4 regions of the Kitasatospora sp. NPDC041988 genome follow, and region 1 is predicted to be linked to each of the others. Evidence: riboswitches for the same ligand, from Rfam matches in the RefSeq annotation. Region 1 holds a riboswitch; each other region holds the start of a gene.

Region 1 (4,172 bases):
CCAAGGTGCTGATGGGCGCGGTGCGCGCGGGCGTCGGCCGGGAGACCGGGCACGAGGTCATCAAGGAGCACGCCGTCGCCTCGGCACTGGCGATGCGGGCCGGCGCCCGGGAGAACGAGCTGCTGGACCGGCTCGCCGACGACGAGCGGATGCCGCTGGACCGGGCCGCGCTGGACGCGCTGCTGGCCGACCGGCTCTCCTTCACCGGCGCGGCCGGTGCGCAGGTCGCCGAGGTCGTCCGCCAGGTCGAGGCCGTTGCGGCCGCCTACCCGGAGGCCGCCAAGTACGCTCCCGGCGACATCCTCTGACGGTTCCTCGGGCGACTGCTCAGACGACTCCCAGGCATACGAGGGCTCCGCTGCCGGTCAGGTGGCGGGGCCCTCGGGCGTTCCGGGGGCCCGCGGGGCGGACGTCGTTCCAGAGGCGGTTCCGGCGGGGAGGTGGCCCGGGTCGAGCGGCGGGCCGTTGGTGCCGCAGGAGTAGCGGCAGTCCGGCTCGGCCACCGGGTGGTCCTCGGCGGCGAGGACGTTGCCCCGGACGGTCGTGAACGCGATGAGTCCGCCCGTGACCAGCAGCCCGGCGCAGATCAGCATCGCCGTCCGGAAGGCGGAGTCCACCGAGGACGGCACCTGGTAGGCGTCGCCGCTGAGCCCGGCGAGTGCGGGCAGCGCGGCGACCGCGAGCAGACCGGCCGCGCGGGCGGCGGCGTTGTTGACGCCGCTGGCGATGCCCGCGTGCCGGACCTCCACCGCCGCCAGCACGGTCGCGGTCAGCGGTGCGACCAGCAGCACCATCCCGCAGCCCATCACGGTGACGGCCGGCAGCACGTCCGTCCAGTACGAGGCCCCCGCGCCGATCCGCAGCATCAGCAGGACGCCGACCGCGCAGAGCAGCGGGCCCACGGTGAGCGGCAGCCGTGGGCCGATCCGCTTGCCGAGCCGGCCGGCCCGGGCGGAGAACGCCAGCATCAGCACGGTGATCGGCACCAGGGCCAGCCCGGAGACCAGCGGGGAGAAACCGGAGACGATCTGCAGCTGCACGACCAGCAGGAAGAACACCCCGCTGAAGGCGGCGTAGACGCAGAGGGTGACCAGGTTCACCGCGGTGAACAGCCGGGAGGAGAAGAGGCCGAGCGGCAGCATCGGCTCCTGGGTGCGGCGCTCGACCACGATGAAGGCCGCGCCCAGCAGCAGCCCGGCCGCGCCGGTCAGCCAGACCCCGGGGGTCAGCCCGTCGCCGGCCGCGGTCAGGGCATAGGTGACGGAGCCCAGGGCCAGCGCGGCCAGCGCCGCGCCGAGCACGTCGAACCGGCCGGTCGCGCTCTCGTCCCGGCTCTCCGGCACGTGCCGGGAGGCCACGGCCACGACCACCACGGCCAGCGGGACGTTCAGCAGGAAGATCCACCGCCAGCCGGGGCCGTCCACCAGCCAGCCGCCGAGGAAGGGGCCGACCGCGGCCGCCACCCCACCCAGGCCCGACCAGAGGCCGACCGCCGCCGAGCGGTCGTCCGGGTGGTAGACGGCCTGAAGCATCGCCAGTGAGCCGGGGGTGAGCAGCGCCCCGCCGATGCCCTGGACCGCGCGGGCGGCGATCAGCACCTCGATGGTGGGCGCGGCGGCACACGCGGCCGAGGCGACGGCGAACCAGATCACGCCGAGCAGGAAGACCCGGCGCCGGCCGTAGCGGTCCCCGAGCGCGCCGCCGAGCAGGATCAGCCCGGCCAGGGTGAGCAGATAGGCGTTGAGCGTCCACTGCAGGGCGGCGAGCGGGGCGCCGAGATCGGTGCCGATCCGGGGCAGGGCGACGTTCACCACCGTGCTGTCGAGCATCGCCATGCTGGAGCCGAGCACCGTCGCCAGTAGTACCCAGCGGCCCTGCGCGGTGCCCAGACGCAGGGTGCCGGCCTCGGAGGTGGTCACGGCCTGATCGTCCGCCCCCGGGGGGCGACGTGACAAGGCTCACCGGGGGTGTGTCGGCGAATGGCTTTCCGTAGCCGATCACATGCGGACGGGCACCGAAATCGGCGGAGCGTCGTGGATCAGTGGCGCGCGGTGAATCGATTGTGCACATACTGTGCAGCCGATCATTCGGAGTGTCACCGTCTTCCCGGCTTTTGTTTCCGGTTCAAGAGATCGACATTGCTTCACCCGGATGGATGGGTTTTAGTTCAGCGACCGCCCGGCGTTGGCCCGGGTGGCCACCGGGTGGAACGCCTAGTCCTGCCGCTGCCCGGTGGTACGAACTGAACTCTGTTCGGCAGGAGCGGGGGACCCAAAGGTAAGTCGCCGGACCGGAATTCACGGTCCGGCTTGGGGTGAAGCCGCACATGCGGCCGGGCAACTCCAGCCCGAACCCGACAGCTCACCTCGCAGGCGTCGGAGAGGAAATTCCCCATGCCCGCACATGCTCGTCGTATCGCCCTGCCCCGCGCCGCCCGCATCGGCATCGCCACCGCCGTCACCGGCGCCGCGTTCGCCCTTCCGCTGGTGACCACCATCAGCGCGCAGGCCCACACCGCCCCGGCCGCGAAGCCCGCGCAGACCAGCACCTGGACCGGCGCCACCAGCGTCGACGCCGCCCCGGCCGCCGCCGCGCAGCCGGCCGCCGAGGCCGCCAAGCCGGCCGCCGCCCCGGCCGAGGAGAGCTACAAGGTCGTCGGCGGGGACTCCCTGTCGAAGATCGCCAACGCCAAGCAGGTCGAGGGTGGCTGGCAGGCGCTGTACGACCACAACCGCTCGGTCGTCGGCAGCAACCCGAACCTGATCTTCCCGGGCCAGCAGCTCGCGCTGGGCACCAAGGCCGCCGCCGCTCCGGCCGCCGCCGAGGCCGCCAAGCCGGCCGCCCCCGCCAAGTCCGCCTCGCAGGACTCCGCGAAGCCGGCCGCCCACGCCGCCGCCCCGAAGCCGGTCCAGGCCGCGAAGCCCGCGCAGGCCCCGGCCACCAAGCCGGCGCCCGCCGCTGCCAAGCCGGCCGCCCCGGCCACCACCCCGGCCCCGGCCGCGGTGGCCAGCACCTCCGGTTACGTCGCCCCCCTCGCCAACCCGAAGCTCGGCACCGCCTACGGCGTGGCCGGCTCGATGTGGGCCTCGGGCCACCACACCGGTGCCGACTTCGTCGCCTCCACCGGCACCCCGCTGCGCGCCATTGCGGCCGGCACCGTGGTGAAGGCCGGCAACGGCGGCGCCTACGGCAACGAGGTCGAGATCAAGCTCGCCGACGGCAAGTACGCCCAGTACGCGCACCTGTCCTCGATCGGCGTGAAGATCGGTCAGACCGTCACCGTCGGCCAGCAGATCGGCCTCTCCGGTGCGACCGGCAACGTGACCGGCCCGCACCTGCACTTCGAGATCCGCACCGGCTCGGAGTACGGCTCGGACATCGACCCGATCGCCTACCTGCGGGCGCACGGCGTCTCCATCTGACCTTCGGGCAGAGACCACCGCAAGGTGCGGGGCGTACGACCTCCCGGGATGGTCATGTCGGGTGACCGCTCGACCGGGTGATCGCCGCACCTCCGGCGGAACAACGGGCGCGGGACACGCCCAGGCCGGCCCGGCTCGCGAAGCTACTTCGCGAGCCGGGCCGGCCGCTGTTGTTTCCGGGAGGGTCTCCGGTCCGATTTCCGGCCGGGTTTCCGGTCCGGTGCCGGCCGGGTTTCCGGCGGTTTCCGGCGGTTTTCGGCGGTCTTCGGACCGGCGTCGGGGATGGGCGGTGGCCGGGTATTCCGGACCGGGGTCACGGCCGTTTTCGTTCGACTGATCAGGTCGCCGATTCCCGTGGCAGCCTGATCGGCCGTCAGGTTGGTGTGGCCCGAAGGTCAGTTCGTGCTGCCCGTCCGTCCGGTCAGAACCGGTGGGCGGGCAGTCCGCTGTGGGCGGCGGTCAGCAGCTGGTGCACCCGGTGGCCGAACTCGTCGGCGTCGTGAGCGGGTTCGGGGAAGACCAGACGGACATCGCGGTGGCCGTGCGGGTGGTCCAGGCGGAGCACCAGGCCGTACCGGTCGAGCGCGAGCGGGCGGATCTCCGGTCGCCCGGTGAGGAGGTGGGGGTCGATCAGCCGGGTGAGCACGGCGAGCGCGTCGGGGTGGTCGTCGGCGAGGTGGGTGAGCAGGCCGGCCTCGTACGGAGCGAGCGGGTCGGGTGTGGCGAGGGCGAGATCGGCGCCGGTGAGCG
Region 2 (4,172 bases), on a different contig from region 1:
GGAAGATCGAGGGCTTCACCGCGGCCATGCGCGAGGTGCTCGGCAAGACGCAGGAGGAGGCCGAGGCGCTGGTCCACCACACGCTGTTCAGCGTGGAGGGCGGGCACGCGGCGGCCGGCGCGCTGCTCGACAAGGGCTGCACGGCGATCGTCTGCGGCAGCGACATGATGGCGCTCGGCGCGATACGCGCGGTGCGCCAGCGCGGGCTCTCGGTGCCGCACGACGTCTCGGTGGTCGGCTTCGACGACTCGCCGTTGATAGCGTTCACCGAGCCGCCGCTGACCACCATCCGCCAGCCGGTCGAGGCGATGGCCACCGCGGCCGTCGACGCCCTGCTGGAGGAGGTGGGCGGGAACGCCGCCCAGCGCGGGGAGTTCATGTTCCAGCCGGAGCTGGTGATGCGCGGCTCCACGGGCGCCGGCGCCCGCTGAACGACGACGACCGGGGCCCGGAGAGCAATCCGCTCTCCGGGCCCCGGTCGTTGCGTCGTTCAGCCCTCCTGGGCGGTCGGGCGGTCCGGGCTGACCCGCCGGCCGTCGGCGGCGTCGCCGGTCCTGGTCTCCGTGCGCCGGCCCCGGGCCAGGTAGTCGCGCAGGACCAGCTCGACGGCGTCCTGCGGGTTCCTGGTGCCGGCGAGCATCATCACGTCGATGGCGAGATTGGCGTCGAGCGTGACGGTGACCTGGGCCATGGAGACTCCTTCTCGGGTGCGAAGCAGCAGCATGCCCGCTGCGCGCTGATTCCACCACGGCCTCCGCCGTCCCGCTCGCCGCCGTGGGGAGGGCAGGCCGAAGCCCCCGGGGGGAGCGACCAGACTCTCCCCGGGGGCTTCGGCGTACCGGTGTCGGCTCGGGAGCCGCTTGTGGGTCAGACCCGGCCGGCGAAGTCCGGGGCCCAGTTGGCGATGGTCTGGGTGCGCACGCCCGCGCTCGGGTTGGCGGCCTCGACGTACTTGCCGTCGCCGATGTAGATCGCGACGTGGTACACGCCGGAGTCCTGGCCGTTGTTGGACCAGAACAGCAGGTCGCCCGGCTTGAGGGCGTCCAGCGAGACGTGGGTGGAGGCGGCGGCCTGGTCGGCGGCGACGCGCGGGACGGAGATGCCCGCGGCGCGCAGCGCGGCCTGGGTCAGGCCGGAGCAGTCCCAGCCGCCGTTGCCGGTGCCGCCGTAGACGTACGCCTGGCCGACCTTCGACTCGGCGAAGGCGACCGCGGCGGCCATGCTGCCGGTGGCGGCCTGGGCGGGCGCCTGGGTCTGGGCCTGGGCGGCCGGCTTGGCGGCCTGGGTCTGCGCGGCCGGCTTGGCGGCGGCGGTGCCGGCGGCGGCCTGGCCGGAGTTGCCGGAGGACCGGTTGAACCAGTCGAAGTTCTTGCCGGACTCGTCCGAGGCCTGGTCCTTGGCGCGGTCACCGAAGGTCAGGTGCTGGCCCGGGTAGATGACGTGCGGGCCGTCGGCCAGGGTGGAGCGGTTGAGCTCGTACAGCCGCTCCCAGCCGCCCTGGACGTGGTTCTTGTCGGCGATCGAGGAGAGCCAGTCGCCGGCGACCACGGTGTAGTCGTCGGCCTTGTCCTGCCACTTCTGCGACCAGTTCTGGTCGCCCTGCGGCTTGGCGGAGTCGGTGGAGGCCGGGGCCCGGTCGGCCTTCGGCGCGGCCGGCTTGGCGGCGGCCTGGGGCTGCGCCTGGGTGGCCGGCTTGGCGGCCGGGGCCGGGGTCTGCGCGGCGGGCTTGGCGGCGGTGGTGGTGTCGACGGCGGCGGGGGTGCCGCCCTTGGTCAGACCGGCCTGGACGGAGCAGACGGGCCAGGCGCCGGGGCCCTGGACGGCGAGCACCTTCTCGGCGATCGCGATCTGCTGGTCCTTGGTGGCGAGGTCGGCGCGGGCCGCGTACGCGGTGCCACCGAACTCGGCCCAGGTGCTGTTGGTGAACTGGAGGCCGCCGTAGAAGCCGTTGCCGGTGTTGATGCTCCAGTTGCCGGTGCTCTCGCACTGGGCGACCTTGTCCCAGGTGGCGACGGAGGCGGCGGAGGCGGTGCCGGAGGTCAGGCAGGGGACGGTGAGGCCGATGCCGACGACGCCGAGGGTGGCGATCGCGCGACGGGTACGGCCGGACAGGCGGGTGCCGTTGGTGGGCAGCATGAAGATGCGGTCCTCTCCCACGCCTGCGAGGTGAGCTGTCGGATTCGGGCTGGAGTTGCCCGGCCGCGCTGTGGACGCGGCTTCACCCCTAGCCCTGAACCGGTACGCGGACCGGTCCGGGGCGACTTACCTGTGGTTCCCCCGCTCCTGCCGTGGTGCGTTTTCTAGCTGCCAGCGCACCCGACGGCAGGACTCGGCGTTGCGGATGAGCTGGGTCCGTGTGGCCACGAACGGGGAGCACGTTAAGCAGACTTAAGTTCAAACCGCAAACATGTGTGACGCTCGTCACGGTTTGCGGGAGGGGTGTCGGATGGCTGTCCACCATGATCAGAAATGACCGTTTTCGCGCAACGCCCGTCGGGGTCAACGCAACTGCCTATGCTTCAGAGGGTCAGGACTGACGCAGCCGTCTGGGGGGAGGGCTACGCAACGATGGCCATGGACGAGGAGCCGGACGCGAGCCGTCCGGCGGAAGAGCGCCGCCGGGTGTACCGCCGGGCAAAACGCCGCAGACCGGACATCCCGCCCGCCGATCCGCGAACTCCCGTACGCCGCCGGACGATGCTGCGCTGGCTCGCCGTCGGCACGGTGTTCGCGGCGGTCAGCGGCGAGGAGGTCCTGCGCCGCTCGCTGGGCGGCCCGGCCGAACCCGTCGCGGCCGCCGGCGGCTCCGCCGCGGCCGGGACCGACCCGGACGCGGCGGGGATGGGCCACGGCGCGCCGCCGCCCGCCGGCACCCCGGACGGCACCCCCGCCGCACCCGGGCAGCCCGCCGCGGCGCCCACCGTCGACCAGGGCGGCCGCCGCTGGTCCGACCCGGCCGGCTGGGGCGGCAAGGTGCCCGGCCCGCAGAGCGCCGTCCGGATCACCGACAAGGTGCTGCTCGACACCGACGCCACCGTCGCCTCGCTGCTGGTCGAGCCGTCAGGCGCGCTGACCTTCGCCGCCGACCGCACCGTCACCCTCGCCTCGGCGGGCAACGTGGAGGTCCGCGGCACCCTCGCCCTCGCCCCCGACGGCGCCGCCGTGCACACCCTGCGCTTCCCGGCCGTCGACGAGAAGCGGTTCCAGGGCGACGGCATGAAGGTGGTCGACACCGACGTCGGACTCTGGGTCACCGGCGCCGGGTACCTGCGGCTGGACGGCGCCGCCAGGACCGCCTGGGTCCGCGCCGCCGGCGAGCTGCGGGCCGGCGACACCAGCCTCACCCTGGCCGCCCCGCCCGCCGGTTGGCAGCCCGGCGACGAACTGGCCGTCACCCCGACCGGCCCGCCGGACGAGGAGGGCTTCTCCGCCCGCTACGACCTCGTCTCCGTCCGGTCCGTCAGCGGATCCACCGTCACCCTGGCGGCACCGCTCAAGTACGCCCACCCGCGGGTGGCGGCCGGAGGGGGCGTCACCGTCGGCGCCGAGGTGCTCAACCTGACCCGCAGCGTCCGGGTCGAGGGCACCACCAAGGGCCGGGCGCACGTCCACGTCACCAGCTCCCGCCGGGCCGACGTCCGGCACGCAGCCCTGCGCTGGGTCGGCCCGCGCGCCGAGACCAAGGAGACCTGGAAGGGCCCGGACGGCGCCGTCCCGGTCACCGCCCCCGTCCTCGGCCGGTACGGGCTCCACTTCCACCTGCTCGGGGACGCCACCCGCGGCACCGTGGTCGAGGGTGTGGTGGTCCGCGACGCCGGCAACCACGCGTACGTCCCGCACGCCAGCCACGGCATCACCTTCCGCAGCTGCATCAGCCACGACACCTGGGAGGACGCCTACTGGTGGGACGGCCCGCTGGACACCCGCACCCCGCAGCAGCCGTCCGACGACATCGTCTACGAGTCCTGCGTCGCCTCCCGCACCGTGCTGGAGCCCAATCCGCGCGCCTACCGGCTCACCGGCTTCAACCTGGGCGCCGGCACCGGCGGCAAGGCGCTGGACTGCGTGGCCGTCGGCGTCCAGGGCGCCAACGGGGCGTCCGGCTTCGAGTGGCCGGAGAACAGCGAGGGGGTCTGGACCTTCCAGCGTTGCCTGGCCCACAACAACCTGCA
Region 3 (4,172 bases), on a different contig from region 1:
TGGGCCAGCCCGCCGGCGGCGAGCAGCAGCGCACCGCGCCGGGACAGCGTGCAGCGGCGTGCCCCGGCAGCGGTGGGAGGAGGTGTCGGCCCGGGCCGGCTCAGAGCCGGATCACCCCCGCGACGGGCATCGCGTTGACGCTCTCGTACCGGACCTTGGCGCCCGGGTACGGGGCATGCACGATCACCCCGCCGCCGGCGTACATGCCGACGTGGTGCATGTCCCGGTAGAAGATCACCAGGTCTCCCGGTCGCGCCTCGGAGATGCCGACCCGCTGGCCGGCGTACGCCTGGGCCTGCGAGGTGCGCGGCAGGGTCACTCCGGCCTGCCGCCAGCTCCAGTACATCAGACCGGAACAGTCGAACGCGCGGGGCCCGGTGGATCCGTACGCATAGGGCGAGCCGATCATCTTCACGGCCGCGGCCAGCGCGGCGGCGCCGCGTTCGGAGGCGGGCGGGGCGGTGCCCAGGTCGAGCCGGTCGGTGCCGCGGGTGGCGCGCTGCTCGGCCTCGCGGGCGTCCTGGGCGGCCATCCGGGCCCGTTCGCCGGCACCCAGGCTGTTGAGCAGTTTCTGCGCCTCGGCCAGCCGCTGCTGGATCTGCTGTTTGCTCTCGGCCAGGGTGCGGCGGCTCTGGTCCAGCTCGGCGAGCTTGACGGAGGTCTCGGCGCGGCGCTGGTCGAGCCGGCGCTGACGGCCCACCACCTCGTGCAGCGTCTCGTTCTGCCGCTCGGCCTCCTGGTCCAGGCTGCGGGCCCTGGAGAGGTAGCCCTCGGGGTCGGTGGAGAGCATCAGCTGGACGGTCTGCGCCATGCCGCCGCCGCGGTACTCGGCGCCGGCCACGGTGGCGAGGTCGCCGCGCAGCTGGTTGAGCTCGTCCTGGGCGACGGCGACCTGCTGCTGGAGGGTGCCGGTCTCGTGCTGGAGCCGCTGCTGGGCGTCGAGCGCCGCGTTGTACTTCTCCGAGGCCTGCTCGGCCTCGTCGTAGAGCTGCTCGACCTGTGCCTTGACGTCCTTGCGGCTGGAGGGCGTGTCCGGCGAGCCCGGCGTGGCCTGGGCGGTGCCGCCACCGGCCAGGCCGAGCACGGTGGTGGCCGCCGCTGTCAGCACCAGCGCGCGGGCGAGCGCGTGCGCTCCTGACAGCGGGGAACGGCGGTGCACGGCCATGCGACGGTGGCTCCAATCCTGCGGCCCGGCCCCGCCGCCGCACCGGGGGCGGGCGGCTCGTGAGCGGGAGTCCGGTGGCAGACGTTAGCGAGTCCGGGCGATCGAGTCCAAACCCCTCCCAACCCGAATATTTGACCCTCAATCGGACATCTGCCCGAGCCGCCGGAAAAGCCGCAGGCCCGGCCTCCCACGAGGGGAGACCGGGCCCACTGGGGCTGATGCGGATCAGACGCGCACGATGGCGGAGATCGGCAGCATGGTGGCGGTCTCGTACCGGACCACCGCGCCGGGCTTCGGCGCGTGGATGACCTGCCCGCCGCCCACGTACAGGGCGACGTGGCTGGCGTCCGCGCGGTAGATGATCAGGTCGCCGGGCTGGGCGTTGGCGATGTTGGTGCCCACGTTGGTCCCGTAACCGGCCTGCTGCTGCGAGGTGCGCGGCAGCGACACGCCCGCCTGCGCGTAGGCCCAGCCGGTGAGGCCGGAGCAGTCGAAGGAGCTCGGGCCGGTGGCGCCGTAGACGTACGGCGAACCGAGCTTGCTCTCGGCGGCGGCGATCGCGGCGGAGGCGCGCGAGCCGTTGGCGGCGGGCGCGGACGGCGCGGCGGGCTTGGCGGCGGCCGGCGTCGAGGACGACGCGCCGAGGTCGCTGCGGGTGTTGTCGCGGGATGCACGGTCGGCGTCCGCCTTGGCCTTGGCCTCGGCCTTGGCGGCGTCCGCCTTCGCCTTCGCCTCGGCGGCGGCCTTCTCCTCGGCCGCGCGCATCGCCTGGCGCTCCTGCTCGGTCAGCGTGTTGAGCAGGTCCTGGGCCTTGGCCAGCTTGCCCTGGACCTCTTCCTTGGAGGCCTTCAGCTGCTGGGTGGTGGTCTCCAGCTCGCCGAGCTTGGCCTGGGCCTCGTTGCGGTCCTGGTCGAGCTTGCGCTGCTGCTCCTGGAGCTCCTTCAGCGCGCCGGACTGGGTGCTGCTGGCCTGGGTCAGCGCACCGGCCTGGTTCAGGAAGTTGTCCGGGCTGGACGAGAGCATCAGCTGCACGGTCGACGATATGCCGCCGGTGCGGTACTGCTCGCCGGCGATCTCGGCGAGGCCGCCCTGGGCCTCGGTCACCGAGGCCTGCTGACGGGCCACCTTGTCCTGCAGCTCACCGACCTGCTTCTGCAGCTCCTGCTGCTTGGCCTGGGCGCCGTTGAACTTCTCGGTCGCCTGCTCGGCCTGCTCGTTGAGCTGGTCGACCTGCTCCTTGACCTGGTCCTTGGTCGGCGTCGGGTCGGCGTGGGCGCCGGACTGTGCGGAGAGGGCGACGGCCGCGGCGGCGACACCGGTCAGGATCGAGACCCGGGCGCGGCCGGCAGGCTTGGGACGACGATGGGACGCCACGAAGGCGGACTCCTTCTTCCAACGCCCGCCTACCGGGTGAGCTGACGGGTTCGGGCCGGAAGCGTGCCCTACGACGCCTCACCGGCCGTTCCAGCGGCCGACCTGGCGCCGATTCACCCCGAGGAACGTGGTTCCCCGGCTCCGCTCCACAGCGCCCCCGACTGCTGGGCTCCCCGTCGGACCGGTCCTGCGACCCGTCCCGCTGCTTCACGAACTCGGCGGTAAACCCCCGCCGCCACCCAGGCTGGGTGATCGACTGTGCGGTGGTTCGAGTCACGACCCTAGTAACAGAACCGTGATCCGTTCAAATCCTTGTCAGAAAAAAGACGGAAGAATACCCAAGTTCATTTGTGAATATGACCGGGTGTGACCAGCGCCGTACGCGGAGCTGATCATTTATCACCATGCGGTCGGGAACGCCGACGCCACCCCCGACCGGAGGTGGCGCGGATCACAGGGCCGTATCGCGGCCCGTGGGCGTGTCGGTCCGTCAGACCCGGCGGATGGTGTTGATCTTCATCGCGTCGGCCTTCATCACCTTCACCACGTCGCCGGTGTGCGGGGCGTGCACCACCATGCCGTTGCCGATGTACATCGCGACATGGCTGCGGTCGTCGCGGTAGATGATCAGGTCGCCCGGCTGGGCCTCGGCCAGCGAGGGCACCCGGGTGCCGACGTTGCCCTGCGCCTGCGAGGTGCGCGGCAGCGAGACGCCGGCCTTCCCGTACGCCCAGACCATCAGGCCGGAGCAGTCGAAGGTGCTCGGGCCGGTGGCGCCCCAGATGTACGGCGAGCCCTGCTTGCTCATCGCGTTGGAGACGGCCGCCCCGGCGTAGCCGCCGGCCTGCGGCAGGCTGCCGAGGTCTGCCCGGGCGCTGTCACGCGAGGCCCGGTCGTCCTGCTGCTGGGCGGCCTTCAGCGCGGCCCGCTCGGAGGCGCTGAGCGAGTTCATCAGGTCCTGGGCGGCCTTGAGCTTCTGGTTGACGTCGGCCTTGGACTGGTTCAGGTCCTTGGTCGTGGTGTCCAGCGAGGCGAGGATCGCGGCGGCCTCGGTCTTCTGCTGGTCCAGCCGGCGCTGCTGGTCCTGGAGGCCCTTGAGCGCCTCGGTCTGGCTGGAGCTGGCCTGCTGCACGCTGGAGGCCTTGTCCAGGTAGCCGGACGGGTCGGAGGAGAGCATCAGCTGCACGGACGGGTCGATGCCGCCGGTGCGGTACTGCTCGCCGGCCACCGCGGCCAGCCCGCCCTGAAGCTGGGTCATCTGGTCCTGACCGCGCGCCACCTGGTCCTGGAGCTGGTCGGCCTGCTTGCGGAGCTGGTCGGCCCGCTCCTTGGCGCCGTTGTACTTCTCGGTCGCCTGCTCCGCCTCTTCCTGGAGCTGGTCGATCTGCGCCTTCACGTCCTCCTTCTTGGGGGACGGGCTCGGCGCGGCATGGGCGGCGACCTGGGCGGAGAGGGCGACCGCGGTCGCCGCTGCAGCGGTGAGCACGGAGACCCGCGCGCGGCTCGGCTGCTTGGGACGGCGGTGCGAGGCCAAGGGACCGGCTCCTTCTTTTTACGGACTCACCCGATCGAGTGAGAATCCGGAAAATAGGTTTGACGCCAGACCCTAGTGAAGATCCAGGCTTTGCGCCAC
Region 4 (4,172 bases), on a different contig from region 1:
CACCCTGCCGGAGGGGGTGACGGCCGAGGGGCCGTTCTTCCCGGAGAACTGCTACGACTTCCAGAACGGCCACCGGGTGCGCTGCACCTTCCCGGCCGGGCTGGGCGCGTACCAGAGCGCGACGGCGCAGGTCCCGGTCCGACTCGCCCCCACCGTCCCCGTCGGCGACCTGAGCGGCGGCTATGTCGCGGTGCGCGGTGACGACGACCGGAACGATGCGAACAACCGGCAGCCGTTCACGATCCACGTCGTGGAGACCGCCCGCTCCTGACGGGGCAGGCGGTCTCCACGTCCGGTCCTAGCGGTAGACCCGGACGTAGTCCGCCGCGAAGGTGATCGGAGTCGTGCCCTGCGGCGCGGGGTGGTACTGCCCCGCGCTCAGGGACAGGTTGAGGATCGGGTACGCCGACCAGTTGGCGCCGACGCCCGTACCGTCCGAGAAGACCTTCACACCGTTGATGTACCAGTCGACCGAGGTGGCGCCGTAATGGGTGCCGACGGTGACCCACTTGTCATGGGCGATCGCCGTCGCGTCGGTGACGTACTTGTGGTTCGGGTTGATGTGGTTGGTCAGCTCCAGCAGGTTGGCGTTGTCCGTGTGGTACTCGAAGCTGTCGATCTCGCCGTGGGTGCCGCTGGTGCTGTTCCAGGTCCAGAGCGCCGGCCAGGCTCCGGTACCGGCCGGGAGCTTGACCCGGGTCTCGATGTAGTCGCCGGTCTTCACCTTGAAGCCCTCGCTGGAGTACTCGGTGGTGAGCAGCCCGGTGTCCCAGGCCTGCTTGCCGTTCTCCAGCGTGTGGGTGCTCGGCTTGGCGGTGAAGGTGGCGACACCGCCGGAGACGCTGACGTTGTTCTTGTTCAGCCAGTCGAGCTTGTTGTCGTTCGGGTTGTGGTCGCCGTAGTGGTACGAGCTGCTCTTGTCGGCGGTCCAGCGGGAGCCCAGGGCGAGGCTGTCGAAGTCGTCGGACCAGGTGAGCTTCTTGCCGGCGACGGGCACAGCGGTGGTCGGGGTGCTGGTCGGCGCGGGGGTGCCGGTCGGCGCCGGGGTGGGGGTGGGGCTCGGGGTGGCGGTGGCGTTGGAGACCACGAGCTGCCGGGAGGCCAGGTTGTGCCAGGCGCCGCCGTTGTCCTGCCAGAAGCCGAACTGGGTGTAGGTGCCGGCCGGCAGCGTGCGCGAGCCGGTGGTGATCGACAGCCCGCTCGGGCAGATCTGCGCGTTCGCGACGTTGCCGGGGAAGTCGAGGTTGTGGCCCGCCGCGTCGCGCACGCCGACGCCGACCGTCTTGGCGGTGAAGCAGGCCGACGAGTGGACGGTCAGCGAGGCGGTGGAGGCCTTGCCCGCGACCATGGTCGCCGGGCCGAGCTTGTCCTGGGTGACGGTCGGCGCGGTGGCCGCCTGGGCCCCGCTCACCGCCGGTACGCCGAGCAGGCCGGCGCCGCTGATGGCGAGCGCGCCGGTGACGGCGAAGGCGGCGTTGCGGCCGCGGCGGGAGGGGCGGGCATGGCGCGGCGCGTTGCGCCGGGCAGGCTTCTGCATGGCAGTGTCCTCTGCGACGCCTGCGAGGTGAGCTGTCGGGTTCGGGCTGAGGTTGCCCGGCCGCCTGTGGAGCGGCTTCACCCCTAGCCGCGGCCCGCGCGCGGAGAGCGCACGGGCCTGGCACTGACCTGGGTCCCCCGCTCCCGTCCGCTGTGGTGCTCGGTTGCCGGCCGGCGGGTGGACAGGACTCGGCGTCCCGACGGCGGAGGTCCGCGAAGCGGACGTCCCGTGCAGGCTAGGCAGGCCGTCCGGGAGGCGACAACCCGACGGGGGGCGTTGTCGCGCAGCTCACAGTGGAGTCGATCAACGACGGTACGGAGTGGATCAGTTGGCCGACCGGTCAGCCGAGCCAGCCGTCCACCTGGCTCATCGCGTCCGGGGACCAGGCCAGCTCCAGGTGGTTGAGCCCGGTGAGCAGCCGGGTGCCGCCGACGGTACCGATCCCGGTGGCGTCCAGGGCGCTGCGGGTGAAGACGATGCCGTCGCTCGGCCCGCGGTTCTCGTTGAGCACGCCGGGGATGTCGGCCGAGCCACCGGCCAGCAGGTAGGTGCGGACCGCCACCGGGATGCCCGCCTGCTGGAGCGGCCCGATCAGCGAGCCGGCGTCGATGGCCGCCTGGATGCCCTGGCCGGAGGTGTAGTAGCCCTGGCCGCCGTAGTAGGTCGTCCACCAGTCCTGGGCGGAGCCGTCCACGCCGTAGGTGGCGTCCCACCGGGCGAGCAGCTGGCGCTGGCCCGGGTAGCAGTCGTACCCGCCGCTGGGCAGCACGCCGAGGCAGGGCTGGGCGGTGTACGTGCCGTAGCAGGTCATGTACAGGTGCGGCGACGGCGCGTTGGCGGTGCCGCCGCAGGCCGGCCAGGTGGCCAGCGAGAACGCCCAGCCGTGCGCGTACACGTAGTCCAGGCCGCCGTTCGGCCCGCCGACGGTGACCAGGCGGCGGACGTCACCCGCGTACGCCCGGCCCCAGGAGGGGCGCACCGAGGACACGTACGCGCGGGCCGCGACCTCGCCCTTGCTCCACGCGACCACGTCCACCTGGGGCACCCCGAGCCGGGCGCGGATCAGGGCGATCGCGTCGCCGACGGCCTGCGCCTGGAGCAGGTTGTCGCCCTGCTTGTGGGCGAACCCGATCGCGAAGACGCGGTGGCCGGTGCCGGCGAGGTACTGGGCGAGGCCGGTGGAGGGGCAGGCGGACGCGCCGCAGGTGCCGCTCTCGTTCGGGTCGGCCCAGGCGCGGTCGGCGTTGTCGTTGGCGCCGTGGACGAGCAGGACGGGCGTGGCGCGGCTGCCGGTGTCCCAGCCGGCGGCGGAGTAGAGCAGGAAACGCCCGGAGAAGGGCTGGCGGACGCCGCCGAAATAGGTGAGGCGGGCGCCGTCCTGGTCACCGCGCCCGCCGGGCGGGTACTGCTCGGCGCGGAAGCCGGTCGTGGTGTCCAGGTAGCGCTCGACCTTGGCCCAGCCGTTGCCGGGGGCGGGGAAGGTGGCCTCCAGGGCGAGGGACGCGGTGGCGGGGGCGGTGGCCGCCGACACGGGTGGGGGCGCGCAGAGGAGGAGCGCGGCGAGGGTGAGGAGGACGGTGAGGGCGGCGGGCAGGCGTCCGGCGGTACGGCGCCAGGCGGTGGGCGGGCGCGTACCGGCGGGCGGGCGTCCGGCGGCGGGGCGCGAGGCGGTGGGCAGGCGCCCGGCGGCAAGGCGCTCAATGGCGGGCAGGCGTCTGGCGGTACGGCGCGAGGTGGCGGGCATCGGCGGCTCCCTGGTCGGGCCGGTGGGCGGGCGGGCTGGTGGCGGGCTGGGCGGGGCCCACGTCCCGGTGGGCCGGAGCTGCACGGTACGGCCGGGCCGCCGGGCCGCCCATGTGCCGGCGTCACACCCGGCGGGCGGGCGGCGTGGCGGCCCGTGCCGTGGCGGGGTGGCCGCAACGCCGCCGCGGAGGTCACCCGTCGGATAGGTTGGAGCTCCACCCGCAGTGCCGTGCCGCCCAGACCAGAGACGAGGACCCGTCCCGCCATGACCGCGCCCCTGCCCGCCTTCGCCGGCCGCACCTACCTCTTCCAGGTCGACAACGGCGCGGCCTTCCGCAACGCGTACTCGGCCGACGGCAAGCGGCTGCGCTGGGAGGGCCTCGGCGAGTCGGCCGGCCAGTGGGAGGACGTGGCGCTGCACGTCGCCGAAGTGGGCCCGGAGCTGTACTTCGTCAGCTGGACCGAGCAGAGCGGCATCACCGTCAGCCACGTGATGGACCTCGGCAAGCTGACGGTGCGTGCGTTCTGGACGTACGAGGGCGAGGGCGGCCGGGTCGGCGAGCTGCACACGGGCACGCTGGAGCCGGTGGCCTGAGCGGGCGGGTTGTGCCCTCCTACGCGGGGTACTCCGGTCCGACCGGTCTGACCGGCCAGACCCGTGAGCCCTTTCAGACCGGCTGGCCCGGCACCTTGAGGTGCTGCGAGAGCCACTCCAGCGAGGACGGCAGGAGCTTGCTCCAGGTCTCGAAGTTGTGGCCGCCGGTGTGCAGCATGCTGTACGAGACCTTCATCGGGCTCTGCACCGCGGCGACGAACGCCTCGGTCTCGCGCCGGTAGTTGCCGTCGCCCTCCTTCGTCCCGGCCAGCAGCACGGACACCTTGGGCTGCGGCA

The links. A riboswitch is a leader RNA that binds a small molecule or an ion and turns the genes downstream of it on or off. The one in region 1 is predicted to bind cyclic di-AMP.
Region 2: linked by a shared signal. The riboswitch ahead of ACZ6NC_RS25830 (transglycosylase family protein) and the one ahead of ACZ6NC_RS07345 (M23 family metallopeptidase) in region 1 are both predicted to bind cyclic di-AMP.
Region 3: linked by a shared signal. The riboswitch ahead of ACZ6NC_RS03620 (C40 family peptidase) and the one ahead of ACZ6NC_RS07345 (M23 family metallopeptidase) in region 1 are both predicted to bind cyclic di-AMP.
Region 4: linked by a shared signal. The riboswitch ahead of ACZ6NC_RS30965 (glycoside hydrolase family 16 protein) and the one ahead of ACZ6NC_RS07345 (M23 family metallopeptidase) in region 1 are both predicted to bind cyclic di-AMP.

The regions. Positions count from the first base shown of each region.
Region 1 covers NZ_JBVJCO010000005.1:35,430-39,601, forward strand. The annotation lists gene purB (adenylosuccinate lyase) at 1-308, shown strand, start outside; gene ACZ6NC_RS07340 (MFS transporter) at 366-1,919, opposite strand; cyclic di-AMP (ydaO/yuaA leader) riboswitch at 2,231-2,390, shown strand; gene ACZ6NC_RS07345 (M23 family metallopeptidase) at 2,394-3,422, shown strand; gene ACZ6NC_RS07350 (DUF2470 domain-containing protein) at 3,844-4,172, opposite strand, start outside.
Region 2 covers NZ_JBVJCO010000027.1:137,016-141,187, forward strand. The annotation lists gene ACZ6NC_RS25820 (LacI family DNA-binding transcriptional regulator) at 1-431, shown strand, start outside; gene ACZ6NC_RS25825 (hypothetical protein) at 491-691, opposite strand; gene ACZ6NC_RS25830 (transglycosylase family protein) at 868-2,157, opposite strand; cyclic di-AMP (ydaO/yuaA leader) riboswitch at 2,142-2,306, opposite strand; gene ACZ6NC_RS25835 (hypothetical protein) at 2,569-4,172, shown strand, end outside.
Region 3 covers NZ_JBVJCO010000002.1:149,625-153,796, reverse strand. The annotation lists gene ACZ6NC_RS03625 (C40 family peptidase) at 101-1,165, opposite strand; gene ACZ6NC_RS03620 (C40 family peptidase) at 1,391-2,539, opposite strand; cyclic di-AMP (ydaO/yuaA leader) riboswitch at 2,550-2,703, opposite strand; gene ACZ6NC_RS03615 (C40 family peptidase) at 3,030-4,073, opposite strand.
Region 4 covers NZ_JBVJCO010000039.1:21,583-25,754, forward strand. The annotation lists gene ACZ6NC_RS30960 (hypothetical protein) at 1-271, shown strand, start outside; gene ACZ6NC_RS30965 (glycoside hydrolase family 16 protein) at 299-1,537, opposite strand; cyclic di-AMP (ydaO/yuaA leader) riboswitch at 1,540-1,665, opposite strand; gene ACZ6NC_RS30970 (esterase/lipase family protein) at 1,878-3,281, opposite strand; gene ACZ6NC_RS30975 (MoaF-related domain-containing protein) at 3,546-3,875, shown strand; gene ACZ6NC_RS30980 (alpha/beta hydrolase) at 3,949-4,172, opposite strand, start outside.